Regions from separate parts of the Pandoraea vervacti genome, predicted to be linked through region 1. Evidence: predicted binding sites of a transcription regulator. Region 1 holds the regulator's gene; each other region holds the start of a gene.

Region 1 (7,744 bases):
AGCGAGAAATGTGGACATTGGCCGAATCGTTGCTGCCGCAGCGCGATTTGCCGGCGTACACGCAAGGGATGATGGACCTGGGCGCGACGCTATGCGGGCGCGGCAAACCGCGTTGCGGCGAATGCCCGTTCGACAGCGATTGCGTGGCCCATGCAACGGGACGTGAGCGAACATTGCCGACGTCGAAGCCGAAGAAGGCGCAGCCTGAACGATATGTCGATGTACTGGTGATTCGCGCGGGGGATCGCGTGCTCTTCGAGCGTCGGCCGGACAGCGGCATCTGGGGCGGGTTGTGGAGCCTGCCCGAACTGACGCCGCCAACCGATACGCGCGAGGCGGACGACGCCTCGCTGCGAGCGCGTCTGACGGGGCATGCAACGGCGCTCGGCGCGCGACTCGGCCCGGTGCAATCGCTCGTGCCATTGCAAGGGCTAACGCACGTCTTTACGCACTTCAAGCTGCACTTGCGGCCGTGGCTGGTGACGTTATCCGCCAATGGCGAGTCGACGGCATCGACGGCATCGACGGCGTTGGGCGACGCGAGCCGCGCGTGGCTGGATGGGGCGGGGGTCGTGGCGGCGGGCTTGCCGTCTCCGATCCGGAAGATCGCCGACGCGCTGTCGCTTCGTGCGTCGGATCAGGGACAGCTGTCGTTGTCGACCTGATGTTATCGACCTGACGTTGTCTACCTGCGGTTGCCGGGCTGACCTTGCCCGACTGACCTTGCCCGACTGACGCTGCCATCAGGCGAGCATGCCGTCACGCGCCGCCCGCCCGCACTCCTGTGCCGCGCGGCCTACTTCGCTTCGACAGGGGCGAGCTCGCGGTGGCGCACCAGCACGGCGGCCTCGTGACGAAAACGGGCGCCCAGCGTCTCGGAGATGAAGACGGAGCGGTGCTGGCCGCCTGTGCACCCGATGGCGACCGTCAGATAACTGCGGTTGTCGCGCATGTAGCTCGGCAGCCACTTCTGCAAGTAGGCGCCGATGTCGTTGATCATCTCCTCGACTTCCGGAATCGCCGAGAGAAAATCGATCACCGGCTGATCGCGTCCCGTTAGCGGACGCAACTGAACGTCGTAATACGGATTGGGCAGCGAACGAACGTCGAACACCAGATCGGCATCGAGCGGCACGCCGTGCTTGAAGCCGAACGACTCGAACATCAGCGTGAGGCCTGTCTGATCGTGCTGAACGAACTCGCGAATCCATCGGCGCAGCGCACTCGCGCGCAAATTGCTGGTGTCGATCTGGTGGCCGAGTTCGGTCACGCTGCTCAACATCTCGCGTTCTTTTTCGATGGCTTCGACAAGCGAGCCGGTCGGGGAGACCATGTCGTCGCTCGTCACGGACAGCGGATGGCGGCGGCGTGTCTCGGAGAATCGTTGCACCAGCGTCTGCGTGGTGGCATTCAGGAACAGCACGCGAACGTCATGGCCGAAACGGCGCAGACCGCCGATGATGGGCGGCAATTCGGCGAGCGAACCACCGCTGCGCGCGTCGATGGCGACCGCGAGGCGGGTGTAGTTCTGTGTGCCGAGGTAGACGGCGAGTTCAGGCAAAAAGCGTGACGGCAGATTGTCGACGCAGTAGTAACCCGCATCCTCGAGGACGTTCAGAGCGAGCGACTTGCCCGATCCGGAGACGCCGGTAATCAGTACGATCTTCATGACATATCCCGAATACAGCCATCATGGTAAGCGATTGTGTCGTACGGGTGTCGAACGGGAAGAAACGAGAATGTTCCGTGCGTTTTCCCTGCATTTGCGAGAATTCACGCGCCTCAGACGAAACGTCAAACGAAAACGGCGCCCGCAAGGGGCGCCGTCAGGCAGGTGCCGGGAGGGTTACCTCAGGCAGCCGGCTGGTTCGACAGACATTGCTTCATGAATGCCTTGCGGTCGTCGCCCTTCTTGCCGGACGCTTGCGTGTTGCAGGTCTTCATCTTTTCCTGCTGCGTCTGCTTGGCGGCCGGGGCGCCGCCAGCCGACAGACATTGCTTCATGAACGCCTTCCGATCGTCGCCCGTCTTGCCGGAGGCTTGCGCGTTGCACGCCTTCATCTTGTCTTGCTGGGCGTTGGTCGCCTTGGGCGCGGATGCCGGTGCGGCGGCCGTCTGGGCGAACACGGGCGATGCGAGCAGCGGGGATACCAGAAGCAATGCAGCGAGTGCTTTTTTCATGATCGTCTCTCCATAAGGTCGTCACGCACGGGCACGGGGATGGACCGCGTTGCGATTACAACATGATAGAAAACGCGCCGCAATCGCGCGGCGTTGACAGAAAAACGCAAAAGCTGCGGTATACCCGGAGGTTCAGGGCGCGTAGGGCGGGCCCGGCGAGACCGGAAGCGGCGCTGCGCGCTCAGAGCAATTTGCCCTGCATGCCATCCGGGTCCTGCATGGCCTGACGCTGGCGCTCCATGAAGTCCTTGAGCGTATCGATGCCGCGCAGTTGCAGGATCGTGTTTCGAACGGCGGCTTCGACGAGCACGGCGAGGTTTCGCCCGGCCGCCACTTGCAGAATCACCTTGTTGATGGGCAGGCCCAGCACGTCCACCGTCTGCGCTTCGAGCGGCAGTCGTTGGAATTCCCCATCGGGGCGACGCACCAGTTGCACGATGAGCTTGAGCTTCATCTTCCGGCGCACGGCCGTCTCGCCGAAGATCGTCTTGATGTCGAGCAACCCCAGACCGCGGACTTCCAGCAGGTTTTGCAGCAGCGGCGGGCAGCGGCCTTCCACGAAATCCGGCCCGAGACGCACGAAATCGACCGCGTCGTCGGCGACCAGCCCGTGGCCACGGCTGATCAGTTCGAGGCCGAGTTCGCTCTTGCCGAGGCCCGAATCGCCGGTCAGCAGCACGCCCATGCCCAGAATGTCGATGAAAACGCCGTGCATCGTGCATCGCGGTGCGAACACGCGCGAGATGTACAGACGCAGACTGTCGATGACCGATGCCGTCGACATTGGCGTGGTGAACAGCGGGGTGGACGAGCGGGTACAGCGCAATACGAGATCGGGCGGCGCTTCGAGGCCATCCGCCACCACGAGGAATGGCGGCTCCAGCGCGATGACTTCGCCCATGTGACGTTTGCGGTTTTCGTCCGTCAGACGCTGGTAGTAGCGCAGTTCCGCCTCGCCGAGCACCTGGATACGGTTCGGGTGAATGAGGTTCAGGTGGCCTACGAGGTCGGCGCTGGAGGTCGCGGTGGCGACGCTCTCGGGCGTGAAGCCGCGCTCCCAACCCTCATGGCCCGTGAGCCACGACAGACGCAGCGTCGCGGCGTTGTCGTCGAAAATGCTTTGCGCGTTGATGCCGGTCAGTTCCACCGCGTCGCCTCGTTCGGTTGGGTATGGGAGCTACTGGATTCGTCTGGGTTCGCGGTGGTTCGTGACGGATGGCGGTCCCATCGGGGTCGCCCGGGCCGCCCGGGCCGCTCAGGGCTGCCAGTTCGCGAGCGCGGTATGGATCTCGGCGGCGCTCGGCGCATTGATCAATGTCTCGCGCATCGTACGGTCGGAGAGCAACTGCGCAATTTCGGACAGGATCTCGAGATGTTGCTGGGTCGCCTGTTCGGGCACCAGTAGGAAAAACAGCAGGGAGACGGGCTGGCCGTCAGGGGCCTCGAAGGGAATGGCGTCTTCGAGGCGAATGAACGCAGCCATCGGGTGTTTCAGGCCCTTGATACGCCCGTGCGGAATCGCCACCCCTTCGCCGAGTCCGGTCGAACCCAGACGCTCGCGGGCGAACAGGTTGTCGGTGACCGTAGCGCGGGAGAGCGCGGCATTGTTCTCGAAGAGAAGGCCGGCTTGCTCGAAGACGCGCTTCTTGCTGGTGACGGACAGTCCAAGCAGGATGTTGGACTCAGGTAAGAGTTTGAATAAACGATTCATCTTGTAATGCGGGCGAACGCTTAGTCGCCCTCCAACCCCCGATTGACCTCGCATTATAGACCACCCGCCGCCGTGCTCGCGGCGAGACACGGAACTGGGCCGAACCATACAAAAGGGGCCGTTCAACGGCCCCGCGGTGGGTGATGCCAGACTTACGAAAGACGGATAAACGCTCGGGTGGTTCCTTACGGCTTTTCGTCAGTGTCAGTCGATGCGACTACCACGCCGGAACAGCCTTATTGCAGCGGCTCCGCCTCAGGAGGAGGCTGGTGGTGCTTGATCGCCTCGCGACCGTGATCCTGAACCTTATCCTTGTATTGCATTACCTTGCGGTCGAGCATGTCGATCAGCTTGTCGATGGCGGCATACATATTTTCGTCACACTTCTCGACGAAAATCTCCTTGCCCTTGAGATTGACCGTGACGCTCGCGTTCTGGCGTCCCGCCTTCTCCTTGGACTTGTCGACAGAAAGGATCACCTCGACGCTGATGACCTGATCGAAATGGCGCAACACGCGTTCGAGCTTGTTGACGACATATTCTTTCAGTGATGCGGTGACTTCGAGATGATGTCCACTGATCTGAAGATTCATAGCTGCTCTCCTTGCTGAAATGCCGAAGTGCAGGCCGCGTCGACGTTGACGCTGGCTGGCAGGAGCGCGAGCCATTGACGTGACGCAATGTCGCACTGCGGCGTGATGCCCCAGCGGCCAACATGGCGCACCAGGACTGTCCTACAAAGATTTGCGCAAGTTCACTGCGGGGATTCGCATGGCCTCGCGGTACTTCGCGACCGTTCGCCGCGCCACCACAAAACCTTGCTCTGCCAGCAGTTCCGCGATACGGCTATCGGAAAGGGGGCTCTGCGGGTCTTCTGCTCCTATGAGTTGCTTGATGAGTGCGCGGATAGCGGTCGATGACGCAGCGCCTCCGGCTTCCGTTGCCACGTGCGATCCGAAGAAGTACTTGAGCTCGAAGGTTCCAAATGGAGTGAGCATGTACTTACTCGTCGTCACCCGTGAAATCGTGGATTCATGTAAACCCAGCGTATCAGCAATCTCGCGTAAAACCAAGGGCCGCATGCCGATTTCACCATGCGTGAAGAAGTTCTTTTGACGCTCGACAATCGCCTGCGCGACCCGCAGGATCGTGTCGAAGCGCTGCTGAATGTTCTTGATCAGCCAGCGGGCTTCCTGCAATTGCTGTTGGAGGTTGCCGGTGCCCGGATCGTTCCGGTTGTTTCGGAGGATTCGCGCATACATTTCGTTGATGCGCAGGCGCGGCATGACCTCCGGATTGAGCTCGGCCGTCCAGCCGGTCCCCTGCTTGCGTACGAGCACGTCGGGCACGACGTAGTCGGCCTGCGGCGAGCCGTAGGCGGCGCCCGGGAATGGGTCAAGGGAGCGGATCAACTGGTGCGCGGCACGCAGCGCGTCTTCGCTCACCCCCAGCAGGCGGCGCAGACGCGTGTAATCGCGTGCGGCGAGCAATTCCAGGTGATCGGTGACGATACGCAGCGACAACGTGCGCACATTGCTGGCCGGCAGACGCTGCAGTTGCAGACGAAGGCATTCGGCCGGGCTGCGGGCACCCACGCCTGCGGGGTCGAAGCTTTGCAGCAACGCGAGCGCCGCGTTGATCTCTTCGGTCTCCAGCGCCAGTTCCTCAGGCATCTCCGCCTGAATCTCGTCGAGCAGGGAGCCGAGGTAGCCGTCTTCGTCGAGCGATTCGATCAGGAATTCCACCAGCGCACGATCGCGCGGGCTGGCTTTGGTCAGGCGTAATTGCGCGAGCAGGTGTTCACGCAGGTTGGGGTGATCGACGTGCAACTGGGGGCGGGCGTTGTCGTCGTCATCCGACGCACTGCCCGAGCGGGCGAAGTCGTTCAGGCTCCAGTCGCCGCCGGTGTCCTGGGCGTTGTCGTCGAAGCGGGCTTCGCCATCGAGTTCGCGGGCCTCGTCGCGGCCGTTGGTCGACTCGCCGCTATCGTTCGAACTGCTGGACGACGTGCTCCGTTCGTTGCGCAGCGACCCGTCGGTGCCGACCCGAACCGAGCCAGCGAGCCAATCGTCCTCGCGTTCGAGCATCGGGTTCTGGGTGAGCGCGTGTTCGACTTCCTGTTGGAGTTCGAGCGTAGACAGTTGCAGCAACCGGATCGATTGCTGCAACTGAGGCGTGAGGGTCAGGTGCTGCGAGGTGCGGAGTTGAAGAGTGGGTTTCATAGCGTGTCTCGCCTTCATTGTAGAGGCTTTGTCACGCCAACGGAACCGGCCCTGCCTCCTATCGGTGGCAGGGTTTACATGCGTAAAATTTGCTTTACATCCGGAAATTTTCGCCCAGATACACGCGACGGACGCTTTCGTCGGCGACGATCTGGTCAGGCGTGCCGGCGGCGAGCACCGAGCCTTCGCTGATGATGTAGGCGTGATCGCAGATACCGAGCGTCTCGCGCACGTTGTGGTCGGTAATCAGGACACCGATGCCACGGTCCTTCAGGAAGCGCACGATCCGCTGGATTTCCAGCACGGCGATCGGGTCCACGCCCGCGAACGGTTCGTCGAGCAAAATAAAACGCGGTTGCGTGGCGAGCGCGCGGGCGATTTCCACGCGGCGCCGCTCGCCCCCGGAGAGCGACATCGCAGGATTCTCACGCAGATGGCTGACCTGGAGCTCGTCGAGCAGTGACTCGATGCGGCGCTCGATTTCTTCGCGCTTGAGCGGTTTGCCTTGCGCATCGAGCTGCAATTCGAGCACGGCGCGAATGTTGTCCTCGACCGTGAGCTTGCGAAACACCGACGCTTCCTGCGGTAGATACGAGACCCCCATACGGGCGCGCTCGTGAATCGGCAATTCGCTGATCAGGTTGCCGTCGAGCTGGATTTCGCCGTCATCGGCGGGCACCAGCCCCACGATCATGTAGAACGACGTTGTCTTGCCGGCGCCGTTCGGCCCGAGCAGCCCAACGACCTCGCCGCTTTTCACATCGAGCGAGACATCCTTGACGACGGTGCGTGCGCCGTACTGCTTCTTGAGCGAGCGAACCACGAGCGCACTCGGCTTGCCCGAATGGATGGCGCCGGGGTTGAGGGTCGAGGTATTGCTGTTGGCAGAATTACTCACGCGGATTCCCGATGTTCTTGGAAGGCGACAGCGGCGGCAGATCACCCTTGGGGGCGGCCGGCTTGCTCGCGCCGGGCGGCGTTGCCTGCGCGCCGGTGGCATTGCGCGGGGCGAGCGTTGCGCGCACGCGCCCGTTCGGATTGTTGGGGTTGACCTGATCGGCCCCGCTGTTGGCCGTGTAGACCTCATTGTAGGTGTCGTACGTGATCACGCTGCCGTGAATCTCGTCGAGCACCTTCGTGCCACCGGCCAGACGCTTGAGCGTGGCCTGCGTCGTGAGCGTGGCCACTTCGGTCTTGCCGTTGTAGTAGATGGTCTGGCCCCAGCCATCGATGTACTCGTCGACGCCATCGCGCTTCTGACGCATGTAGGCGAGCGGGCCGCCCGGCTTGTAATACGCCGTTGCGTACTGGTAGCCCTCCGGGTCCTGGGTCACTTCGACGCGGTCGGCCTTGAGGAGAATCGTCCCCTTGGTCATCGTCACGTTGCCCGTGAAGATGTTGACCTGCTTGAGGTCGTCGTAGCTCATGTGATCCGACTCGATATTGAGCGGCTTGTCGCGGTCGGCGCGTTCGGCGTGGGCGAGCGGCGCGGCCAGTGCGCCGAGCACGGCGAAGGCGGCGGCCAGCGCGCGCAGGGCACGCAGCGATAGGGATGCGGGTCGCAGGTGAAGGCGATCGGTCATGGGGTCTTGGAGCCCTGTTTGGTCGGAGATGGCGCGCCGGGCGCGCT
Region 2 (7,744 bases), 2.0 Mb from region 1:
AATGCCGGCGGCGACGAAGCCGCCATCGACCGGCAGGATGTGCCCGGTCACGTACGACGCGTCGTCCGACGCGAGAAAGCTCACGGCGCCGGCAATCTCACCGGGCTGGCCGTAGCGTCCGAGCGGCGTCGTCTCCGTGTAGTGGCGACGCGAAACGTCCGAATGCAACACCTTCGTGAGCGGCGTATCGATGGGGCCCGGCGCGATCCCGTTGGCCGTGATGCCGAACGGCGCGAGTTCGATGGCCATCTGGCGCGTGAGCCCGATCACGGCCGCCTTCGAGGTGCCGTATGCCGTGCGCCCGGCGCTCGCCAGAATGCCCGCCACCGACGCCAGATTGATGATGCGCCCCCAACGCTGCTCACGCATGAGACGCGCCGCATGCTGGCCGCATAGCAGCGTGCCGGTCAGGTTCACGTTCATCACCTGATGCCAGTGGTCGAGCGGGTAGTCGAGAAACGGATAGGTCTTGGCGATCCCGGCGTTGTTGACGAGTACGTCGCAGCGGCCGTGCCGTTTCGCGATCTGCGCGAAGCCGTCGGCAATCGACGCTTCCTCTCCCACATTCATCCCCAGCGCCCACGCCTTGCCACCCGACGCGGTGAGCGCTGCGGCCGTCTCCGCGGCCGCCCCTTCGTTGAGGTCGGCCACCACCACGGTCATACCATCCTTTACCAATCGTTCGCAGATGGCGGCGCCAATGCCCATACCGCCGCCCGTGACTACTGCTACCTTCTCAGTCATGCTATGGACTCCTAAATTTACTGATAGCTACAACACGGGCTCCACCGCCCGCTGTGCGGCGGAGCCCGTCGATGAAAAGCGCTAAGTGACTTGCCTTATTTCAGGAAACCGATCGAGATCCAGGGGATGAACACCACCACGAGCAGGGCAACGAGCAGCGCGCCCATGTAGGTCCACATCCGGTTGAACACCTTGTCGGGCGATGTCTTGCCGATGGCGCACGCAGCGTAGAAGCCCACACCGAGCGGCGGTGCGAACAGGCCCATGCCCATCGACAGGATCACGACCATGGCGTAATGCACGTCGTGAATGCCGAGCGAGCGGGCGACCGGGAACAGCAGCGGTCCGAACAGCACGATGGCCGGAATGCCTTCGAGCACGCTGCCCAGCACGATGAACACGACCATGGAAATGAGCAGGAAGCCGACTTGTCCGCCCGGCACACCGTGCATCAGGCCGACCAGCTTGGCGGAGAAGCCCGATTGCGTGAGCGCCCAGGCCATGGCGGTGGCCATGCCGATAATCAGCAGGATCGCGCCGGACAGGGCCGCAGTCTCGGTCAGCAGCGGATAGAGACGCTTGAAGTTCAGGTGCTTCTTGAAGGCGTGAACGATCAGGCCGATGACGATCGTATAGGCAATGCCGATGGTCGAGACTTCCGTAGCGGTCGCCGCGCCTTCGATCACGGCCGTGCGGATGAGGACCGGCAGCGCGAGCGCGGGCAATGCCACGATGAACGTCTTGCCGATCACGCCCCACGGCGCACGACGCGCCGCATTCGGCGCTTCCTTGCGCGAACGCGCGAAGCACACCACGACGATGGCGAGCGTGGCGATCACCGCCGGCAGCAGGCCGCCGACGAATAGCGCGGTGATCGACACGCCGCACACGGCGCCGATGGTGATGAGCACGAGACTCGGCGGAATCGTCTCCGTCATGGCCCCCGTGGCGGAGAGCAGGGCGACGAGGTCTTCCTGCTTCGAGCCGCGACGCTGCATTTCAGGGAAAAGCGCCGGGGCGACCGCCGCCATGTCGGCGGCCTTCGACCCCGAGATACCCGAGACGAGGAACATCGCGCCGAGCAGCACATACTGAAGGCCGCCGCGCACGTGACCGAGCAGCGAGGCCATGAATTCGATCAGGCTGCGCGCCAGCCCGCTCATTTCGATGAGTGCGCCGAGCAGCACAAACAGCGGTACCGACAACAGCACGAGGCCGGACATGCCCTCGTCCATGCGGCTCACCACGATCTGCAAGGGGGCGTCGGTGACCAGCGCCAGATAGCCGAGCGTGGCCGAGCCGAAGGCGAAGGCGATCGGAATGCCGCCCGCCACACATGCCCCCACGATCAGCACGAAGAAGATGAGCAGGTTGTAGTTGCCCATGGCGATGAGCGCGGGGCGTCCGAGCCAGAGCGCTGCGCCGAGCGCCGCGACGAACAGCACGCCCAGACCGAACTGACGCAGGCTGGAGCAGCGCGCCATGCGCGAGATGGCCGCGATGAGCATCAGCGCCGCGCCTACCGGCAGGGCGGCCGCGCGTATCCCGTCCGGCACTTCGAGCGCGGGTGTGGTGATGTCCATCTGTTCGATGGCATGCGTGTAGGCCGGCATGATGATGAGCGCGACGAACACACATACCGTGAGCGCGGCCATGGTCTGGAACCAGTCGCGCCAGGCCGCAGGGAGTTTGTTGACGATGGCGGACAGACGCATGTGTTCGCCCCGGTCGAGGGCGAGCACGGCGCCGAGCATCGATAGCCAGATGAAGAGGATCTGCGCGAGCTCGTCCGACCAGGTGAGCGGATTGTCGAACCCGTAACGCGAGACCACGCCCGCGAGCAGGATGAAAGTCTCCGCCACCACCAGCAGCACGGCAGCCGCTTCGGTGACTTTCATCACCGCGCGGTTGACGTGGCAGAAGAGGCGGGCGAGCGCGTGCGTCGGCTCGGCCGTCATCGTCAACGTTTCCATTTACGCGAGCTTCCCTGTGTACTTTTCCAACATGGCCCATGCCTCGTCGCCGAACTTCTTGTGCCATTCGGCATAGAAGCCCGCCGCGCGCAGCTTGTCGCGGAATTGCTCGTTGTTCGGTGCGTTGAACACGAGACCCTTCTGCTTGAGCTCGGCGGTCACGCCTTCATTGAGCTTGCGCACGTCCTCACGTTGCGCCACGGCGGCAGCGTTCACGTTGGCGGTGACGATGTCCTGCAAGTCCTTCGGCAGCTTTTCCCACTTCTGCTTGTTGGCGAGGAACCAGAAGCCGTCCCACATGTGGTTCGTCATCGACACGTACTTCTGCACCTCGTACAGCTTGGCCGTGGTCAGCAGCGCGAGCGGGTTTTCCTGCGCCTCGACGATGTGCGTCTGCAAGGCCGAATACACTTCGGCGAAGTTGATCGATGTCGGCGACGAGTCGAACGCCTTGAACATCGAAGTCCACAACGGGCTGGTCGGCACGCGAATCTTCAGGCCTTTGAGGTCCGCGGGCGAGTTGATTGGGCGATTGCTCGTGGTGATCTGGCGGTAACCGTTCTCCCAGATCTTGTCGAACGCGAACACCGACGTCTTCGCGATCTGCCCGCGCACGTGCTTGCCGAGATCGCCGTCCATGGCCGCCCAGACCTGGCTGTAGTCCTTGAACGCGAAGCCCACGCCCGAGATCTGGGCGGCAGGCACGAGCGTGCCGAGAATCAGCGGCGAGAGCGTGAAGAAGTCGATCGCACCCGAGCGGATCTGGCTCAGCATGTCGCTGTCGGAGCCGAGCTGGTTGTTCGGATAGATCTGGAAGTCGACCCGGCCCTTCGACTGTTCCGCGATCTTCTGCGCCATTTCCTTGGCGCGAATGTTCATCGGATGGCTGACGGGCAGATTATTGGCGAACTTCAGCGTGAATTCGGCGGCGTGGGCTTGCGTCTGGTACAACCCCGTAGCGGCAGCGGCCGACGTGGCGGCCACGACCTTGATGAAGTGGCGGCGATCCATGGTGCTCATACTGCATGTCTCCTGATTATAGGTTTGGTGACTGCGTGTGAAGCGCGGGACAGGCAGGCGTGTTGCCTTGCAATGTTCCGGCCAGCTCGGAGGGCGATTCGCGAGAGTCTCGCTGGGTGTTGAAGGTTCGGCTCGCAAGCGGCTGGGTAATCTTACGCAAATCGAATGCCAGTTCGGGGCCCGAACGGGAAAACCCTTACGTTGTTAAGCACTAGTGAAATCCCGTGTTCCTCACGACACGGTTTTCACCAGATACAACAAGGCTTCGCGCCGCACAGACCGGCGCCCGCGAGTTTTGCTGCATGTGCGAAGCATGCTTGGCGTTCCGAAAGAAGGGGGTGTGACACCTGTCGCATTTGGCCGGTGGGCTGCGACACCTGTCGCATCGTGGTGCGCGCGCGGTGCGACAAGTGTCGCAGTCATTGCGCAATGCGAATTCTTGTTGCGGCACAGCAAAGGAAAGTCTCGCGGCATGCGGAAAAATTCGCTTGATGGGGGGGGGAATCCCGCTTTACGCTTGCGTCAATTGCGAATGCACCACAAGTGCATGAGACCTGACGAACTCGCAAGGGAACTCGCAACGACGACTGACCGAGCCGCCGATGTCGCCGACAACGCGGTGCAGCGCGCGTGTTGACGGTCGCTTTGCAGAACTGGCATCGAAATTGCTCACCGGAGTCTGGATGACCCCATTTTTCCGGAGACACTTCATGGTTGCTGCATGCCTTACCGGCTGGGCCCACTCCCAGTTCGGCAAACTCGATAACGTCGACGCCGAAGTCCTGCTCGCCGACGTCGCTCAGGCCGCATTGGACGACGCGGGCCTCTCGCCCGAGCAGATCGATTCGATCCACGTCGGCACGTTCAACGGCGGTTTTCTGTATCAGGACTTCCCGTCCTCGCTCGTCTTCAACCGCATTCCCGGCCTGCGCTTCAAACCCGCCACGCGCTACGAGAATGCCTGCGCCACGGGCTCCGCCGCCGTGCATGGCGGACTGCAATCCATTGAGGCAGGCAAGGCCACGCACGTGCTGGTGATCGGCTTCGAGAAGATGACCGAGCTGGCCACGCCGCAAGTCGGCGAGGTGTTGCTCAAGTGTTCGTATGCGCGTGAGGAAGCCGGCATTCCCGGCGGCTTTGCCGGCGTGTTCGGCACCATTGCGCAGGCGTACTTCGAGCGCTACGGCGACCAGTCCGACGCGCTCGCCCGCATTGCCGCCAAGAACCATCGCAACGGCAGTGTGAATCCGTATGCGCACATGCGGCGCGACTTCGGCTACGACTTCTGCCGCAACGTCTCCGAGAAGAATCCGTTCGTGGCCGGCCCGCTCAAGCGTACCGATTGCTCGATGGTGTCCGACGGCGCGGCCGCGCTCGTGATCTCCAAGGCCGACGTCGCCCGCACGATGCCCAAGTCGGTGGGTTTTCGCGCGGCCGTGCAGGTCAACGATTACCTGCCGCTCTCGCGCCGCGATCCGCTGGCGTTCGAAGGCGGTCAGCATGCGTGGCGTCAGGCGCTGGGCGTGGCCGGGGTGTCGCTCAAGGACCTTTCGCTGGTCGAGACCCACGATTGCTTCACCATTGCCGAGCTCATCGAGTACGAGGCGATGGGACTGGCCAAGCCCGGACAAGGCGCGAGCGTGCTGGCCGAAGGACTGACGGAAAAGAACGGCCTGCTGCCGGTCAATCCGTCGGGCGGCCTGAAGGCGAAGGGGCATCCTGTGGGCGCGACAGGCGTGTCGATGCACGTGATGGCCGCGATGCAACTGACCGGCACGGCCGGGGAGATGCAGATTCCCGGCGCGAAGCTCGCGGGCGTCTTCAACATGGGCGGCGCGGCAGTGGCGAACTACGTGAGCATTCTCGAAGCACGCTGAGTGCATACAGGAGACAAGAGATGCTCAAGAAGGTCATGAACCTCGGTCGTCTGCTGGCCGACGTCGCTCGCCGTCATCCGGACGAACCCGGCCTGATCGTCGGCGACAAGGTCACGACGTGGGGCGAGATCGACGCCCGCGTCAACGCCGCCGTCGACGCGCTGCGCAAGCTCGGTGTCGGCAAGGGCGACAAGCTGCTGGTGCATTCGCGCAACAACCTGCCGATCTTCGAGAGTGCGTGGATCGCCTTTCGCCTGGGCGCAGTGTGGGTGCCGACGAACTTTCGTATTACCGCCCCGGAAGCCGAGTATCTGGGCCAGTCGAGTGGCGCCTGCGTCATGATCTACGACGTGGGCTTCGAGGGCCATGTCGACGCGGTGCGTGCCGCGTCGCCGGCATTGCGGCATGTGATTGCGCTGGGCGCGCCGCGCGAAGGCGAACTGCATTACGAGACGCTGGTGGCAGAACATCTCGGGGCGCCGGGCTATGAGGCGGAGGTCGAGTACGAAGATCCGCTCTGGTTCTTCTACACGTCGGGCACGACCGGCCATCCGAAGGCCGGCGTGCTCTCGCACGGTCAGATGGCCTTTGTCGTCACCAATCACCTGGCCGACCTCATGCCGGGCATCACGTACCGCAGTCGTTCGATGGTCGTGGCGCCGCTCTCGCACGGCGCAGGCATTCACGCCATCGTCAACACGGCGCGCGGGGCGGCCAGCGTGCTGCTGCCGGGCGAGAAGATGGACGCCGCGCAGGTCTGGCAGGCGATCGAGCGTCATCGGGTGGACAACATGTTCACGGTGCCGACCATCGTCAAGATGCTCGTCGAAGACCCCGCCGTCGACCAGTACGACCATAGTTCCTTGCGCTTCGTGATCTATGCGGGCGCGCCGATGTATCGCGCCGATCAGAAATACGCGTTGCAAAAGCTCGGACGCGTGCTGGTGCAGTACTACGGCCTCGGGGAAGTCACCGGCAACATCACTGTGCTGCCGCCGTGGTTGCACACCGATGACGACGACGCGCCCGATGCCCGCGTGGGTACCTGCGGGTTGCCGCGCACGGGCATGGAAGTGGCGATCCTGGACGAGCAGGGGCAGCGTCAGCCTCCCTTCGCGTCGGGCGAGATTTGCGTGCGCGGGCCGGCGGTCTTCATGGGGTATCACAATAATCCGGACGCCAATGCCAAGGCGTTCAAGGACGACTGGTTTCACACCGGCGACCTCGGCCATGTGGATGCACAGGGGTTCCTGTACATCACGGGCCGCGCGTCGGACATGTATATCTCGGGCGGCTCGAACGTCTATCCGCGCGAGATCGAGGAAGCGCTGCTCACTCACCCGTGCGTGTCGGAGTGCGCCGTGCTCGGCGTGCCCGACCCCAAGTGGGGCGAGAGCGGGCTCGCGGTGGTGGTCGCCCGGGAAGGCATGGCTGCACAGGCCGATGAACTGCTCGGGCATCTCGAAGCGCGTATCGCACGCTACAAGTGGCCGCGTCGCTTCGTGTTCTGGAGTGCCATGCCCAAGTCGGGCTACGGCAAGATCGTGAAAAAGCAAATCAAGACGATGCTCGAAGAGCAAGGAGACTATCGACTATGAAACCTGCGCTTTCACGGGTCTATCGACATGCAGGCGTCCCCACGTTACCCCGTGTGGAAGACTGTGTGCTGAGCGGGCAGCACGAACTGCGCGTGACGATCCGGTCTGGTGCGAATCTCGGCGAGTCCATACGCGCGGCGTTATCCCGCTATGCGTACGGTGGCGGCGTCGGGCGTTTCTGTGCGGGTACCGCGCGCGGTCTGCGGTATCACATGATCGAGAATACGACGGATGCGGAGCGCCCGTTCGGGTACGGCGCGCCAGTCGACGAGCTGCGCGAGGTCGATCTGATCGGCGGCTCGCTCACCGTGGGCCGAACCTCCGACGGCGCGACGCTGCTGCATTGCCACGCGGGGTTCTCCGACCCTGGCGGGGAGTTGCATGGCGGGCACCTGATTCTCGATCACACCTGGGCCGGTGACGAGCCCGTGGTGATCCGTCTGTGTCTGTTCGAGCATGGTGGTTATGTGACGGGCGACGATGAGGAAACGCGGTTTCATCTGCTGCGTCCGGTGGCGGGAGATCTCTCATG
Region 3 (7,744 bases), 1.0 Mb from region 1:
GTTTACGTTCGCCAATTCGGCGGTGCCGCCCGCACGGCTGGGGCTATGGGTGCCTTCGTGGTTCTCCGGCGCATCGGAGACGGCTGACGGTTATCGCGGCGTTTTGCGTGTCGCCGGATTGATGCTCGACTCGTGTCGCGCGGTAACCAGCCTGCTCGGCACGTGGGCGCGCAACGAAGCCTTCGCTTGCGACGCTGCGCGCCTCACGCAGCGATGGCATGCATTGTGCGAACGGCTGGCGCATGTGTCCTGCGAAGACAAGGGGGCGATACAAGGCCGCGTCGCCCGCGTGACACAACTCGTGCAGCATTGCGATACACCGCTGCTTGCGAAGATTGCCTCGCAGCCGACCTTATGCGAGTGCTTACTCGCTTCCCGCCGTCCTTTGTCGGCAAGTCAGATCGCGCTCGCCTGCGGCGAATTCGATGTGCCATGCCATGCATCGAGTGTCGATGGACTGAACTACCTGAGCCTGCACCCGGCGGAGAGTCCGTGGGGCCTGCGATGGACGGGCGACGCCTGGGAGGGAGGCAGCACAACGCCGGTGCGGGCGTCCTATCGCCTGTTGCTGCTGTATCAACACTGGAGCGCGGCGCTGCTGGAGCGGGCGGTGGGTGCATTGCCCTGTATGGCGGCGCAGGACGACGCAGAGCAGAGGGAAGGGAAGACGCAAAAGCAGCCGCGCACCACAGCGTCGGTGCCTATCGGGCGCGTCATGCCGGTCGGGCTGGCGGACGGCCGCGCCGAGCGCCGTGACACGCCATCTATCGAGGTCGAGTCCACCTGGATTTGAGGTGGCGTGCGGTGTCGGCGACAGGGTTCCGATACCGAGCACTGCCAACTGTCATGTGTCTTGCGGCGGCAAGGTCGACCCGACGCTTTGGCGCAGTCTGAGCGGCGCCGAGCGACGGCAGATGCAGATGCTCGCGTCGCGTCGTCAGTGACGCAGGCAAGGGCAGAGGTTCGGTGATCGGCCGCGATGGCCGATCACCAGTTCGTCTCGCGCTCCGGCGTCGCCGTGATCTTGTGGATCGAGAGGTCGGCGCCGTAGTACTCCTGCTCGTCGTCGAGCCGTAGTCCGGTGATCCGTTTGATGACGCCATACACGACGTAGCCGCCGACGAATGCAATGGCCACGCCCGTGAGCGTGCCGATGACCTGGGCGATGAAACTCACACCGCCCATCCCGCCGAGCCACGTTTGCCCGAAGATTCCCGCAGCGAGCCCGCCCCAGATGCCGCATACCCCATGCAGCGGCCACACGCCGAGCACGTCGTCGATGCGCAAACGGTTTTGCGTCACGGTAAAGAGCCACACGAACAGGCCGCCGGCCACCGCACCCACGACCAATGCGCCGAGCGGATGCATGACGTCCGAGCCGGCGCACACGGCAACGAGACCAGCGAGCGGGCCGTTGTGAATGAAGCCGGGGTCGTCCTTGCCGACCCACATCGCCATCAATGTGCCGCCGACCATCGCCATGAGCGAGTTCACGGCGACCAGTCCCGAAATGCCGCCAACGCGCTGCGCGCTCATCACGTTAAAGCCGAACCAGCCGACGATCAGAATCCACGCACCCAGCGCGAGGAACGGGATCGACGACGGCGGATGTGCCGAGACTTGCCCCTGACCGTTGTAACGTCCGCGACGCGCGCCGAGGTGCAATACCGCAGCAAGCCCGATCCATCCGCCCACGGCGTGCACGACCACCGACCCCGCGAAATCGTGGAACGGCGCACCGAGCGAGCGAGTGAGCCAGTCCTGAATGCCGAGATGGCCGTTCCACGCAATGCCTTCGAAGCACGGGTAGATCACGCCGACGAGGAAGAACGTCGCAACAGACTGGGGGTGGAATCTGGCGCGCTCCGCAATGCCGCCGGACACGATGGCCGGAATGGCGGCGGCGAACGTCAGCAGGAAGAAGAACTTGATGAGCGCGTAGCCGTTGTGCTCGGCGAGCACCGTGGCGCTCGACCAGAAGTCGACGCCGTACGCGAGCGGGTAGCCGATGAAGAAATACGCAAGTCCTGAGACGGCGAAGTCCGTCAGGATCTTGACCAGCGCGTTGACCTGATTCTTTTTGCGGACGGTCCCGAGCTCAAGAAACGCAAAACCGGCGTGCATGGCAAGCACCAGGATCGCGCCGAGCAAGAGGAACAGCACGTCGCCGGGGGGATGGGAGTTGGGCATGAATGTGCTCTTTTGGTGCAAACGTGACGAGAAATGAAGATATGCAAGAGCAATGCCAGATATTGTTAGTTCTTTGATTTTTCGAGATGTTTTGTTTGCTGGTATGGCGTTTGACGCTGGGCGTTGCACGTCTGTGGTGCTGCGATGGGCCGGCGTGATCGATCCTCGTGCATGCGCCGTGCGCGATGCGTCTCGCGAACCCGCGGTATAGAATCGGGCGTCCATCGACATGCGCACCCGCAACGCTCCAATGCGCACTCACCACGACCCATCACTGAGGAAAACCATGATTTTTGAAATCGCCCAGATCGAAGTGAAGCCCGGCAAAGAGGCCGAGTTCGAGCAAGGTGTTGCAAAGGCTGCGCCTCTGTTCAAGGGCTCGAAAGGCTGCCACGGCATGCGTCTGCTCAAGTCCCTCGAGCAGCCGACGCACTACAGCCTTGTCGTGACCTGGGAAACGCTGGAAGACCACACCGTGCATTTCCGCAACTCGGATGCCTTCCAGCAATGGCGCGCACTGGTGAGCGAGTGCTTCGCGGCGCCGCCGAACGTCGGTCACGTGACCGAAGCCCTGATCGGCTTCTGAGATCGACGCGGGCCAGGCGCCCGCAAGGTCTGACAGCGGTGAAGGCCAGAGCGCTTTCGCCGCTTTTTTTGACGGCGTGCTGACGGCGCCAGACGGATGCAACGCAAGCTAAGGGTTAACGCGGTGTCGTGCATCAAAAGTTTTCAGATAACATGCAAACCAGAAAAGCATTGGACGATGTGAGAGGATGACCACCAAGCCCAAGACCCTGACCGAGCAGGTCGCGCAGCAGTTGCAGGACGCGATCCGGCAGGGTGTCTATCCCGTCGGCACCCGGTTGCCGACCGGCAAGCAGCTTGCCGAAACGTACGGCGTGAGTCCTGCGGTCATTCGTGAGGTGACGGAGCGTTTGCGCGCGCAGGGGCTGATCGACAGTCGGCAAGGAGCGGGCGTCACGGTGAAGGCGCGCACGCCGCAAAGCGGTTTTCAGGTGCCGGTCGGGCAGGACGCCGCCGATCTCGCCAGCGTCTACGAACTGCGGCTCGATCTGGAGAGCACTGCGGCCGCACTCGCCGCCGTGCGACATACCGACGAGGACATCCGCCGACTCGAAGAGATTCTCGTGGGGCTGGAGACGAACCTCTATCACCCCGAGAATGGCGTCGAGTTCGATACCGCCTTTCACGCCGCGATTGCCCGCGCCACGCACAACCGTTACTACGCCGATCTCCTGCAATACCTGAACCTGCAAATCCGGCAGGTCGTACAGGCGGCGCGTACGAATACGCTGCGCCATGAAGGCCTCGCCGCGCAGGTGCATCAAGAACACGTGGCGGTCTTCAACGCCATCAAGGCGCGCGATCCGCTGCTCGCGAAGGCGGCATCGCTCTCGCATTTGCTGCGTGCCTCGGCGCGGCTCGGGCTGACGCTGCCCGGGCGCGACATCATCACCGGCGCCATTGCGCCGACCCGCGGCTGAACGTCGATTGACGTGCCACTGAACCACGACCGAACTGCGCCCGAAATTCCCCCGATCCCCCGACGCGTGAACCTATGACCATCACCGCTTTTGCTCAACGTCTCATCGATGCCGTGGGCGCCGATAGCGTATTGACGTCCGCTGACGACGTCGCCCCCTGGCTCGCCGACTGGCGCGGCATGTATCGCGGCCACGCGCAGGCTGTCGTGCGTCCGCGCTCGACCGAAGACGTCGCCAGGATTCTCTCGCTGTGCCAGAGCACGGCCACGCCGGTCGTGCCGCGCGGTGGCAACACGGGCCTGTGCGGCGGCGCGACGCCCGACAAGTCCGAGCAGAACGTAGTGCTGAGTCTTGACCGCATGAATGCCGTGCGCAGTCTGGACACCGTTGCCAATACGCTGGTCGCCGAAGCCGGGTGCATTCTCGAAGACCTGCAACGCGCGGCGCGCGACGCGAACCGACTGCTGCCGCTCAGTCTTGCGGCGGAAGGTTCGTGCCAACTGGGCGGCAATCTGGCGACGAACGCCGGTGGTGTGAACGTCGTGCGCTATGGCATGACGCGTGAACTCGTGCTCGGGGTCGAGGCGGTGCTGCCCAACGGCGAAATCCTTCATGGTTTGCGAACGCTGCGCAAGGACAACACCGGTTACGACCTCAAGCAGTTGCTTATCGGCTCAGAAGGCACGCTGGGCGTCATTACGGCCGCGGCGCTGCGTCTGTATGCGCCGACGCCCGTGCGCCAGGTGGTGATTGCCGCGGTGACGTCGCCGCGTCAGGCGCTCGACCTTTATGAATTGCTGTTCGCCGAGTGCGGTCCGCGCATGCAGGCGTACGAGTTTTTCACGGGCGAGTGCGTGGATCTCGTGATGGCGCACGTGCCCGGCGTGCGTGCGCCGTTCGGCGAGCGTCATGCAGGCTATGTGCTGATCGAGCTGGCCGACACGGCGGACGAGCAGGCGCTGGCGGCACTGCTCGAGCGCGTGATCGAGACGGCCATCGAGCGCGATCTGTGCGCCGACGCCGTGGTGTCGTCCACGCTCGGGCAAGTCGAGGAAATGTGGAAGCTGCGCGAGGAAATCTCCGAAGCGCAACGCGCCGACGGCCCGCATCTGAAGCACGACGTCTCGCTGCCGATCGAATCGATCCCGGCGTTCATGACGAGCGCCGAGGCGCGTGTGCGACGCGTTTGCCCGCAGGTGCGTGCGTTCATCTTCGGTCATTTCGGCGACGGCAATCTGCATTACAACCTGTCGCGTCCTGCCGGCGAGCCGGCGGATTTCATGGCGAAACAGGGCGAAGCGATCACGGCCGAAGTGCTAGACGAAGTCGCGCGTTTCGGCGGCAGCATCAGCGCCGAGCATGGCATCGGACAACTCAAGCGCGACTATTTTGCGAAGTACAAGTCACCGCTGGAACTGCGCCTGATGCGTGAGATCAAGGCCGTGTTCGATCCGGCCGGCATCATGAATCCCGGGAAACTGATTTAACTGAGGAGTCGACATGACTGCAACTTCCGCTGCCGGCGCGCCGCTGTGCCTTGGGCCGCTGCCGGAGATCGATGCGCCCACGTTCGAGGTGCCGTTCGGCGCCGTCGACACCCATGCCCACGTGGTTGCCGCGAGCGACGCCTATCCGATGGTGACCGAGCGCAGCTACACGCCGCCGCCTGCGCCCGAAGACAAGTACCTCGCCATGCTCGACGCCACGGGGATGACTTACGGCGTGCTGGTGCAGATCAGCGTATATGGCACCGACAACCGCTACATGCTCGAGACGCTACGCCGTCACCCGGAGCGGCTGCGCGGCATTGCCGTGGTGTCGCCGGAGGTATCGGACGCCGAACTCGAAGCGATGCATGCGGCGGGCGTGCGCGGTCTGCGCATCAATGTGCTCTTCGGCGGCGGCATCGGGTTCGCGGCGATGGAAACGCTCGCGCATCGCATCAAGGACCTGGGCTGGCACATGCAGTTCCTGATGGACGTGAATGCATTGCCCGAATTGATGCCGCGCATGACATCGCTGCCGGTGCCGGGGATCGTCGATCACATGGGGCATACCCCCGTCGCGCAAGGGCTGCATTCGCCGGGATTTTCCGCGTTGCGCTCGCTCGTGCGAGATCACGGGTACTGGGTCAAGCTCTCCGGCGCCTATCGCATCAGCGAGCGTTTCCCCGCATTCGACGACGTCACACCGTTCGCACAGGCGCTCATCGAAGACGCGCCCGATCGCATGGTGTGGGGGAGCGACTGGCCGCATGTGTCGCTCACGCGCATGCCGAATACCGGCGCCTTGCGCAACCTGCTGCCGCAGTGGGCGCCGGATGCCGAGACGCGCCGTCGCATTCTCGTGGACAACCCGGCGCGTCTGTACGGCTTTCCGACAACCGTTTAAGCATTTTTCCGATCAAGCATTTGCCGACATCTGCATGACGTTCGCGCACGACGCGCGTTTGCTTTCCCACGGATTCCCAGAAGCGTCCGAGGCTCAAGGAGGAGACAAGATGAATTGGTATCGCCAGATGAACAAGACCGAGCGGCATACGTTTATTGCCGCGTTCGGCGGGTGGGCGCTCGATGCGCTCGACTTCATGGTGTTCACCTTTGTGATCTCGACACTGATTACCGTGTTCAGCATCGACAAGGGACAGGCGGGCATGCTGGCGACCGTGACGTTGCTGTTCTCGGCCATCGGCGGCTGGCTCGCGGGGGTGCTGGCCGATCGCTTCGGTCGGGTGCGTATTCTTCAGGTGACGATTCTCTGGTTCTCGATCTGCACCGTGCTCATCGGTTTTGCGCAGAACTTCGAGCAGATCTTTGTCCTGCGTGCGTTGCAGGGGCTGGGTTTCGGCGGTGAATGGGCGGTGGGCTCGGTGCTCATGGGCGAGATCGTGCGTACCGAGTATCGTGGCCGCGCCGTGGGCACCGTGCAAAGCGGCTGGGCCATCGGGTGGGCGGTGGCGGCGCTGTGCTACACGGCGTCGTTTTCGTTCCTGCCGGAGGAGTACGCGTGGCGTGTGCTGTTCTGGATCGGCGTGATCCCTGCGGTGTTCGTGCTCTTCATCCGCAAGAACGTGCCCGAGCCGGAGCTCTTCGAGCGCACGCGCAAGCGCGAGGAGTCGGCGGCCAGGCGTACGTCGGCATGGGCAATTTTTTCGCCGTCGCTGATCAAGACGACCGTACTCTCGGCGCTGCTGTGTACGGGCGTGCAGGGCGGGTACTACGCCGTGACGACGTGGTTGCCCACGTTCCTGAAAACGGAGCGTCACCTGTCGGTGATCGGCACGGGCGGTTACCTGCTCGTGATCATCCTCGGTTCTTTCATCGGCTATCTGACGGGCGCGTATCTGACGGACCGGCTGGGGCGTCGCGCGAACCTGCTGATTTTCGCCGTGCTCTCGGGCGTGAGCATCTACGTCTACACGCAGATCCAGCTGAGCAACGATCAGATGCTGATCCTCGGCTTCCCGCTGGGGTTCGCGGCCTCGGGTATTTTCAGTGGCATGGGCGCCTATCTGACGGAACTCTTCCCGTCGGCGGTGCGTGCCAACGGGCAAGGCTTCGCGTATAACTTCGGACGCGGTATCGGCGCGCTGTTCCCGAGCCTGGTCGGCTATCTGGCCAAGACGAGCGGTCTGGGCACGGCCATTGGCATGTTCGCTGGCGGCGCCTATCTCGTGGTTTTGATTACCGCATTCATGTTGCCCGAGACGAAAGGGCGCGAAATAGAGTAAGTTCGCGAGTGGGTTCGTAGGCAATTTCGTATGTTCCAGGGCGGCGGTCGCCGGCATCACGGCACGCCGCCCGGTTTTTTGATTCAAGGGAGTTCTGCATGAAGATCCTGGTACCGGTCAAACGGGTAGTGGATTACAACGTAAAGGTTCGCGTGAAGAGCGACGGCACGGGCGTCGACATTGCGAACGTGAAGATGTCGATGAATCCGTTCGACGAAATCGCGGTGGAAGAGGCGGTTCGGCTGAAGGAAGCGGGCGTGGCGACGGAAGTGATCGCCGTGTCGGCGGGGGTGTCGCAGTCGCAGGAGACGCTGCGCAC
Region 4 (7,744 bases), 1.2 Mb from region 1:
CCGATGATCGTCAATGAGCAGGATCTGGCAGGCGCGGCGGACGCCGTGAACGATCCGCAAATCGTGGCGCTCGCGGCGCAGGCAGACGGCGTGATCGTCGGCGCGTTCGGCGATCCGGGCATCGAGGCGCTGCGCGCGCGCCTGGACGTGCCAGTCGTGGGGATCGGCGCGACATCCGTGCGCGAGGCGGGCGCAGGCGGTCGACGGTTCGGTATCGCCACGACGACGCCCCGGCTCGCGAACTCGATTGCGTCGAACGTGCGCAAGCTCGGTCTCGGTGCAACCTTTACCGGCGCGCGTTTCACGACGGGCGATCCGATTGCGTTGGGTGATGTGCCGTCGCAGTTGGAAAACCGTCTCGCCGATGCTGTGCAGGCGTGTATTCGACAGGACGGTGCGCAAGCCGTCGTGATCGGCGGTGGACCGCTCGGGGAGGCGGCGCAGGCGCTATGCGAGCGCTTCTCGATTCCCGTGATCGGGCCCGTGCCGGCAGCATGTCGCGCGCTGCTTCAGGCGATGCGTCTCGGTGAAGCCGCCTGAAGTCAATTCAGGTCGATCGCGTCGGCGCTCGCGCACTGTCGTTGTCGGCCTTGCTAATCGTTTCAGTATCAGTCCCCGTACCAATACCTACGTCAACACCGACGTCAATATCGACATCGAAGTCAGAACGACCATGACGTATGCCGACCCACGTCACTCCGGGAGGAGTTGAAATGCAACAATCGCCACCCTCGCTCGCTGGTGATGCGAGCCACGCGTTCGCCAATCCGTCCGAGCAAATGCTCGATCCGATCTACCGGAAGATCATGTGGCGGATTATTCCGTTCATCTTCATCTTGTGGATGCTCGCGTGGATCGACCGCGTCAACGTCGGCTTCGCGAAGCTGCAAATGCAGCAGGATCTGGGCTTTAGCGAGACCGTCTACGGCATCGGCGCGGGCATCTTCTTTCTTGGCTACTTCTTTCTGGAAATTCCGAGCAACTGGTTGCTGCTGCGCATTGGCGCACGTCGCACGCTCGCGCGTATCACACTGGGCTGGGGGACGATCTGCGTGTTGATGATGTTCACGCACTCGCCGGCCTACTTCTATGTCATGCGTTTCCTGTTGGGCGCGTTCGAGGCGGGTTTTCAGCCGGGCGTGCTGCTCTATCTGACGTTCTGGTTTCCGGCGCACCGACGCGCCAAGGCGTTCGCGTGGTTCATCTCCGCGTCGGCGGTCTCTTCCGTGGTGGGTGCGCCGCTGGCAGGCGCGATCCTTAACGGCATGCACGGCGTGAACGGCTGGGCGGGGTGGCAGTGGCTGTTCCTGCTCGAAGGCGGGCCGACCGTGCTCGCCGGCGTGCTGGCCGTGTGGTTCCTCGTCGACAAGCCGGAGCAGGCGAGCTGGTTGTCGGCGCAGGAGAAGCGTTTGCTGCAAGCCGACCTGGATGCCGATCGCAAGAGCGCGGGAAAGCGCGAGCACAGTTTCCTGCTGGCGGTGCGCAGCCCGAAGCTCTGGCTGCTCACGGGGATCTATTTCGGGATCGTGGCCGCGAACGCGACACTCTCGTTCTTTGCGCCGACCATCGTTCGTGCTCTGGGGCCGACCAACCCGCTGCATATCGGGTTGCTGGTCGGGGTGATGTACGTATTCGGCGCGATCTTCCAGATCGCCATCGGCTACAGCGCGGACAAGCGACGCGAGGCGCGCGTGCACTGCGCCATTCCGGTGTTCGTGGGGGCGTGCGGGCTCGCGGGTGTGGGTCTCTTTGCCGGAAACAACGGCGTGGCGGCGTTTCTTTGTCTTGCTGTTGCCGTCTCGGGCACGATGGGCGCCATTCCGGTGTTCTGGCAGTTGCCGAATGCCTACCTCGCAGGCGGTGCCGCAGCGATGGGCGTCGCGTTCATCAACTCGGTGGCGAATCTGGCCGGATTCGGCTCGCCCTACCTGCTCGGTCTCGTGAAGGACGCCACGGGCAGCTTCAACGGCGGCCTGTGGATCGTGGCGGCGCTCGAAGCCTTCGTCGCCGTGCTGATCTGGTGGCGAATCCGTCGCCGGGAAGCACCGTCAGGCGCGCAGGCGATGGCTTGATCGGCGCGTTGCGTGAATGGCCGGAGGGCCGCGTGATTTACGCGGCCCTTTTGCATTTCACTCCTTTCGTCCTTATTACCTCGAGAATTCCGGAATTAGCGAAAAAGTGTGTCGGTAACCTAAAGAAAACTCTTCCCCTTTCCGTAATGCTTGTCTCGACCGTTTCTCAATGGTCGGGAATTCCGGTGGTGCCGCCACCGCTTCCAAAGTCGCGCGTTCGTGCGGTCTTCCGGGGAGTACAAGACCGAATTGCACTGCGCCGTATGTTTCGGTGGCTGCCAACCGGCACTCTTATAAATCCAGAAAAGGGGTAACAGCATGAACGTACGTAATTTCTCACGCTCGGCGGTGGTGAGCATGATTCTCGCATTGACCGGGTGCGCTTCGACGTCTTCGGGGCCGGATTCCTCGCGTGGCGTCGATCCGGCTCTTGCTGCAACCCTGAAACAAGGGGTTGCGCTGCCGACCATCGAATCGAACGGTCACACTATCGACGACGAGGTGAAGTCAGGGGTAATCGACGCGTTCAAGAAGCAGGCTGACAAAAACGGTATGCTGGTCTCCGCCAATGGGGTCCCGGTGAAAATTACCGTCGAGGAATACAGCACCCGTTCAGCCGTCGCCCGCGTCATGCTGGGTTTTCTAGCGGGTGGAGACCACATCAAGGCTCGCGTGGATGTGTCGGGCAAGACCTACACCGTGGAAGATACCGCGCGCTCGTCCATCAACGGTATTAGTCTGGTCGCGGAAAACGTCGGCTCCGACGTTGCGAACGGTATCGCCACGCTTGCAGGTGTGACGGTGAATACGATTCAACGTCAACAACCGCCTGTCGGCATGACGACGCGCTGATCGGCACATCGTCGTAAAAAAAGGGGTTACGGAGCGATATCTCTCCGTAACCCCTTGACCTCTTGACCTCTTGACCTCTTAACCTCCAGGCGCTTCGACGCGACTAAAGACCATTAGTCGCACCGATGCCGCACCTCATCAAAACGCCCGACGGAAAATCGCTTCGATTTCCGCCTGTTCGGCGCGGCGCGGGTTCGTGAGGCCACACGCGTCCTGCATCGCGTTCGCCGCAAGCGTGGGCACGTCGGCTTCCTTCGCACCCAGTTCGGCCAGTCCCGACGGAATACCGATATCCTTCGACAACCGGCGGATCGCCGCAATCGCGACCTTTGCGCCTTCCTCGTCGCTCAAGCCCTCGACCTTCTCGCCCATCGCCTGTGCAATGTCCTTCAGGCGTCCGGCACTCGTGCTTGCGTTGAACTCCTCGACATGCGGCAGCAGGACGGCATTGCACACACCGTGCGGCAAGTCATAGAACCCGCCGAGCTGATGCGCCATGGCATGGACGTAACCCAGCGATGCGTTGTTGAACGCCATGCCCGCCAGGAATTGCGCATACGCCATGTTCTCGCGCGCCGTCATGTCGTCGCCATGCGAAACCGCCCGACGCAGGTTCTGCGAGATCAGCGTTACCGCCTTGAGCGCGCACGCATCGGTGATGGGCGTCGCCGCCGTCGACACATACGCTTCGGTGGCGTGCGTGAGGGCGTCCATGCCGGTCGCGGCGGTCAGGCCCTTCGGCATGGCAGCCATGAGTGCCGGATCGTTGACCGACAGCAACGGCGTGACGTTCCGGTCGACGATGGCCATCTTCACATGACGTTTTTCGTCCGTGATGATGCAAAAACGCGTCATTTCGCTCGCGGTGCCGGCCGTCGTGTTGATGGCGACGAGCGGCAATTGCGGCTTCTTCGACTGATCGACGCCTTCGTAATCGGAGATGTGACCGCCGTTGGTCGCACACAAGGCAATGCCCTTCGCGCAGTCATGCGGAGATCCGCCACCGAGGGAAATCACGAAGTCGCAGTCGCTTTGCCTGAGGATTGCGAGGCCCGCTTCGACGTTGGCCACCGTCGGGTTCGGCTTGGCGCCGTCGAACACTACCGATTGAATGTCTTGCTGCGCCAGCAGCCTGGTCACCTTCTCGGCGACACCTGCCTTGGCAAGTCCCGCGTCGGTCACGATCAGCGCGCGGCGGAAATGGTATTGACGCAGGGCGGCAATCGCTTCGTCGAGACTGCCAATGCCCATCATGTTGACGGCGGGGATGAAGAAAGTCGTGCTCATGGTCATGCTCCTTATCTGTTCTGTCGGGGGCGCTCCGCGCGCGCGGGATGCGCAGCAGCGGGGCCTCAGAAACATCTTTTGCATGCATCAAAGACAGCATCGCACTCGCCGTGCGACGCGTCTTTGATCTGCCACAAGGTCTCGCAGGTCTAGAGTAAGGACTCGACAAGCGAGGCGCGTCGGTCTCGCTTGCCGGACGCGCTCGCCTTCTGGCGGCAAGCGCTCAGAAGAAGCCCAGCGGGTTGACGTCGTAGCTCACCAGCAGGTTCTTCGTCTGCTGATAGTGGCCGAGCATCATCTTGTGGGTCTCGCGCCCGATCCCCGACTTTTTGTAGCCGCCGAACGCCGCGTGGGCCGGATAGAGGTGATAGCAGTTGGTCCAGACGCGCCCGGCCTGAATCCCACGGCCCATGCGATAGGCGCGATTGATGTCGCGTGTCCAGACACCAGCCCCCAGGCCGAACTCGGTATCGTTGGCGATGGCGAGCGCTTCGGCTTCATCCTTGAAGGTCGTGACGCCGACCACCGGCCCGAAGATTTCTTCCTGGAACACGCGCATGCTGTTCTCGCCCTTGAGCAGGGTCGGCTGGATGTAATAGCCGGAGGCGAGCGGCCCGTCCAGCATTTCGATGCCACCGCCTGTCAGCACTTGTGCGCCTTCGCGGCGCGCCAGATCGAGGTACGTCAGGATCTTGTCGAACTGCTGTTGCGACGCCTGCGCGCCGACCGCCGTCTCGGTATCGAGCGGGTCGCCGCGCTTGATACGCTCGACACGCTTCATTACCACTTCCATGAACGGCGCGTAGATCGACTCCTGCACGAGCGCGCGTGACGGACACGTGCAAACCTCGCCCTGATTCAGAAAGCCCAACACAAGGCCCTCGGCGGCCTTTTCGATGAACTCGGGCTCGCCGTGCATGATGTCCTCGAAGAAGAGGTTCGGCGACTTGCCGCCCAGTTCGACGGTGCTCGGAATCAGGTTGGCGGCGGCCCGCGTGAGGATGTGATTGCCCACAGGCGTTGATCCCGTGAAGGCGATCTTGGCGATGCGCTTGCTGGTCGCGAGGGCTTCCCCCGCCTCCTTGCCGAAGCCCTGCACGACGTTGAGCACGCCCGGTGGGAGCAGGTCGGCCACGAGTTCGGCGAACAGCGTGATCGACAACGGCGTTTGCTCGGCGGGCTTGAGCACCACGCAATTGCCTGCGGCGAGCGCCGGCGCCAGCTTCCACGCGGCCATCAGCAGCGGGAAGTTCCACGGAATGATCTGGCCGACGACGCCCAGCGGTTCATGGAAGTGATAGGCGGCGGTGTGCTCGTCGATCTCTGCGGCCGTGCCTTCCTGCGCGCGAATGCATCCGGCGAAATAGCGGAAATGGTCGACGGCCAGCGGCAGATCGGCGGCAAGCGTCTCGCGTACGGGTTTGCCGTTGTCCCACGTCTCCGCCACGGCGAAGCGTTCCAGTTGCGATTCGAGACGCTCGGCAATCTGCAGCAGAATGCGCGAACGCGCCTGCACGGAGGTTCTTCCCCACTTGGGCGCTGCGGCATGCGCGGCGTTCAGCGCCAGTTCGATGTCCGCGCCGTTCGAGCGCGGGAATTCACCGATGATCGCGCCGGTGACCGGCGAGGTGTTGATGAAATAGCGTCCCTCGACCGGCGGCACGAACTTGCCGTCGATGAAGTTCTCGTAACGGGATTGCAGGGACAGCAGGGCGCCGGGCGTGCCGGGTGGGGCGTATCGCATGTCGTGTCTCCGGGTATTGTTGTGACGGTGGCGGGTCGTTTGCCAGCCACGCATGAGACACCAAGCAATTCGCGGGCCACCCCGACCGAAACGCGTCGCCATGCGCATTCCCGCCCGATGGGGCAGCGCGTCGTGTACCGGATTCGTGACACGGGTGTCTCACACGATGACACCTTTTGTCTCACGGACGTGACACGATTCGGGTATCGCCAATCGCTTCGCTTCTTCCGATTGACACAGCGCATTGCAAACGATCCCGCCATGGGAGATGCTTCGGGAACGACCACGAGATCAACGAACATCCGGCACGGGGGAGACGACCAATGCCACCCATTACTGAGTCCGCGCACGCGCGTCGCGTGCTGAACGTCGTGCAGGGCCATGCGTCCTCCGGCGCGGGCGCGACGGACCCGAATATCGCCAGTTCATGGCGACGTTGTCTGGACACTCACGCACTCGATCCGGGCGCACACATGGCGCCGCGCGTTCTGGCGTCCTCACAGTTGCGCGATCGCCGTCATGCCATGGAGCGGTTGCGTACGGTGTCGCTGCCGGTATTGGAGCGCTTGCAGCGTCAGTTGATGAATCCGCGTCAGGCGGTATTGCTCACAGCGCCGGACGGCGTGATCGTGGATTCGCGTTTGCACGACGGCACGCGAGACGACTTCCATCGTGCCGGTTTGTGGCCGGGCGCCGACTGGAGCGAATCGTGCGAGGGCACGAATGGCATCGGCACATGCGCTGTCGAGCGCGCGCCCGTCATCATCTGTCAGCAGGATCACTTTCGTGCGCGTCATACGCCGCTGACCTGTACTGCAAGCCCGGTGTTTGCGCCGCAGGGCGAACTGCTTGCCGTCATCGATGTGTCGTCGACAACCGCCGACGTCACCCGTCAAAGCCAATTCCACACGCTCGCGCTCGTCAATCTGACGGCGAAGGTCGTGGAGAGCGAGTATTTCTTTCAGCACTATCGCGACGAGTGGTTGCTGCAATTGCAGGAGCAGGCCGATCATCTTGGCGGTTTCGCGCAAGCCTTGATCGCGTTCGACGATACGGGGCGCGTGCTGGCGGCGAATCAAAGTGCGCTGAATTGTCTTGGCGCAACGCGCGATGAGATCGTCGGCACGCGCGTGGACCAATGGTTTGCACAGACGCTCGACACGCTGCTCGCGCAAGCGCATCCCGCGCCGAGCGCTTGCTGGCCGATTCGCACGAGCGCAGGTGATTCGCTGCTGGCCATGTTGCGGGCGCCGGCGCGTGCTGCACGCCGCACGCGCGATCTGCCTACGCCGTCGAAGGCGCCGCCGGCGTCGGTGGCCGCACCTTTCGCCGATCCGGCGTTATCGCGCGAATTCTCCCGGGCGTGCCGCGTGTTCGCGCACGATGTGCCCGTGCTGATTCGCGGCGAAACGGGCAGCGGCAAAGAGGTCTTTGCGCGCGCGGTGCATGCGTCGAGCGCGCGGTCGGGCGGGCCGTTCGTGGCGTTGAATTGCGCCGCCATACCCGAGTCGCTGATCGAGAGCGAACTGTTCGGCTACGTTGGCGGCAGTTTCACGGGTGCACGCAAGGAAGGGATGACCGGCAAGCTATGGCAGGCGAACGGCGGCACGTTGTTCCTGGACGAGATCGGCGACATGCCGTTCGCCATGCAGACGCGTTTGTTGCGCGTGCTCGAGGAGCGCAGGGTGTCGCCGCTGGGCGGCGGGGAATCCGTGCCGCTCGATATTCGCGTGCTCAGCGCCACGCACCGCGATCTGTCGGCGCGCATCGCCGAGCGCCAGTTTCGCGA

Evidence for each region. The regulator sigma-54, encoded in region 1, starts transcription at its own class of promoters, with help from an activator protein. The targets are predictions, from matches to a motif close to TGGCANGNAANCTGCTTT.
Region 2: UC34_RS18705 (acetyl-CoA acetyltransferase) is a predicted target of sigma-54. The motif match lies at 4,392-4,409, and genes of this name have one in related genera.
Region 3: UC34_RS07465 (ammonium transporter) is a predicted target of sigma-54. The motif match lies at 2,231-2,248, and genes of this name have one in related genera.
Region 4: exaC (acetaldehyde dehydrogenase ExaC) is a predicted target of sigma-54. The motif match lies at 6,017-6,034, and genes of this name have one in related genera.

What each region holds. Positions count from the first base shown of each region.
Region 1 covers NZ_CP010897.2:624,798-632,541, forward strand. Annotated here, with positions in the region: gene mutY (A/G-specific adenine glycosylase) at 1-665, shown strand, start outside; gene rapZ (RNase adapter RapZ) at 797-1,669, opposite strand; gene UC34_RS02845 (PsiF family protein) at 1,852-2,181, opposite strand; gene hprK (HPr(Ser) kinase/phosphatase) at 2,363-3,328, opposite strand; gene ptsN (PTS IIA-like nitrogen regulatory protein PtsN) at 3,437-3,946, opposite strand; gene hpf (ribosome hibernation-promoting factor, HPF/YfiA family) at 4,129-4,485, opposite strand; gene UC34_RS02865 (RNA polymerase factor sigma-54) at 4,627-6,114, opposite strand; gene lptB (LPS export ABC transporter ATP-binding protein) at 6,209-6,964, opposite strand; gene lptA (lipopolysaccharide transport periplasmic protein LptA) at 7,005-7,697, opposite strand; gene lptC (LPS export ABC transporter periplasmic protein LptC) at 7,694-7,744, opposite strand, start outside.
Region 2 covers NZ_CP010897.2:4,306,289-4,314,032, reverse strand. Annotated here, with positions in the region: gene UC34_RS18720 (SDR family NAD(P)-dependent oxidoreductase) at 1-744, opposite strand, end outside; gene UC34_RS18715 (TRAP transporter large permease) at 840-2,702, opposite strand; gene UC34_RS18710 (TRAP transporter substrate-binding protein) at 2,718-3,737, opposite strand; gene UC34_RS18705 (acetyl-CoA acetyltransferase) at 4,448-5,614, shown strand; gene UC34_RS18700 (acyl-CoA synthetase) at 5,635-7,212, shown strand; gene UC34_RS18695 (PPC domain-containing DNA-binding protein) at 7,209-7,744, shown strand, end outside; gene UC34_RS18690 (PPC domain-containing DNA-binding protein) at 7,742-7,744, shown strand, end outside.
Region 3 covers NZ_CP010897.2:1,656,070-1,663,813, forward strand. Annotated here, with positions in the region: gene UC34_RS07460 (hypothetical protein) at 1-793, shown strand, start outside; gene UC34_RS07465 (ammonium transporter) at 988-2,190, opposite strand; gene UC34_RS07470 (antibiotic biosynthesis monooxygenase family protein) at 2,477-2,776, shown strand; gene UC34_RS07475 (FadR/GntR family transcriptional regulator) at 2,964-3,695, shown strand; gene UC34_RS07480 (FAD-binding oxidoreductase) at 3,770-5,182, shown strand; gene UC34_RS07485 (amidohydrolase family protein) at 5,196-6,086, shown strand; gene UC34_RS07490 (MFS transporter) at 6,196-7,425, shown strand; gene UC34_RS07495 (electron transfer flavoprotein subunit beta/FixA family protein) at 7,524-7,744, shown strand, end outside.
Region 4 covers NZ_CP010897.2:5,109,840-5,117,583, reverse strand. Annotated here, with positions in the region: gene UC34_RS22310 (aspartate/glutamate racemase family protein) at 1-540, shown strand, start outside; gene UC34_RS22305 (MFS transporter) at 714-2,072, shown strand; gene UC34_RS22300 (DUF4410 domain-containing protein) at 2,391-2,924, shown strand; gene yiaY (L-threonine dehydrogenase) at 3,063-4,211, opposite strand; gene exaC (acetaldehyde dehydrogenase ExaC) at 4,435-5,955, opposite strand; gene UC34_RS22285 (sigma-54-dependent Fis family transcriptional regulator) at 6,279-7,744, shown strand, end outside.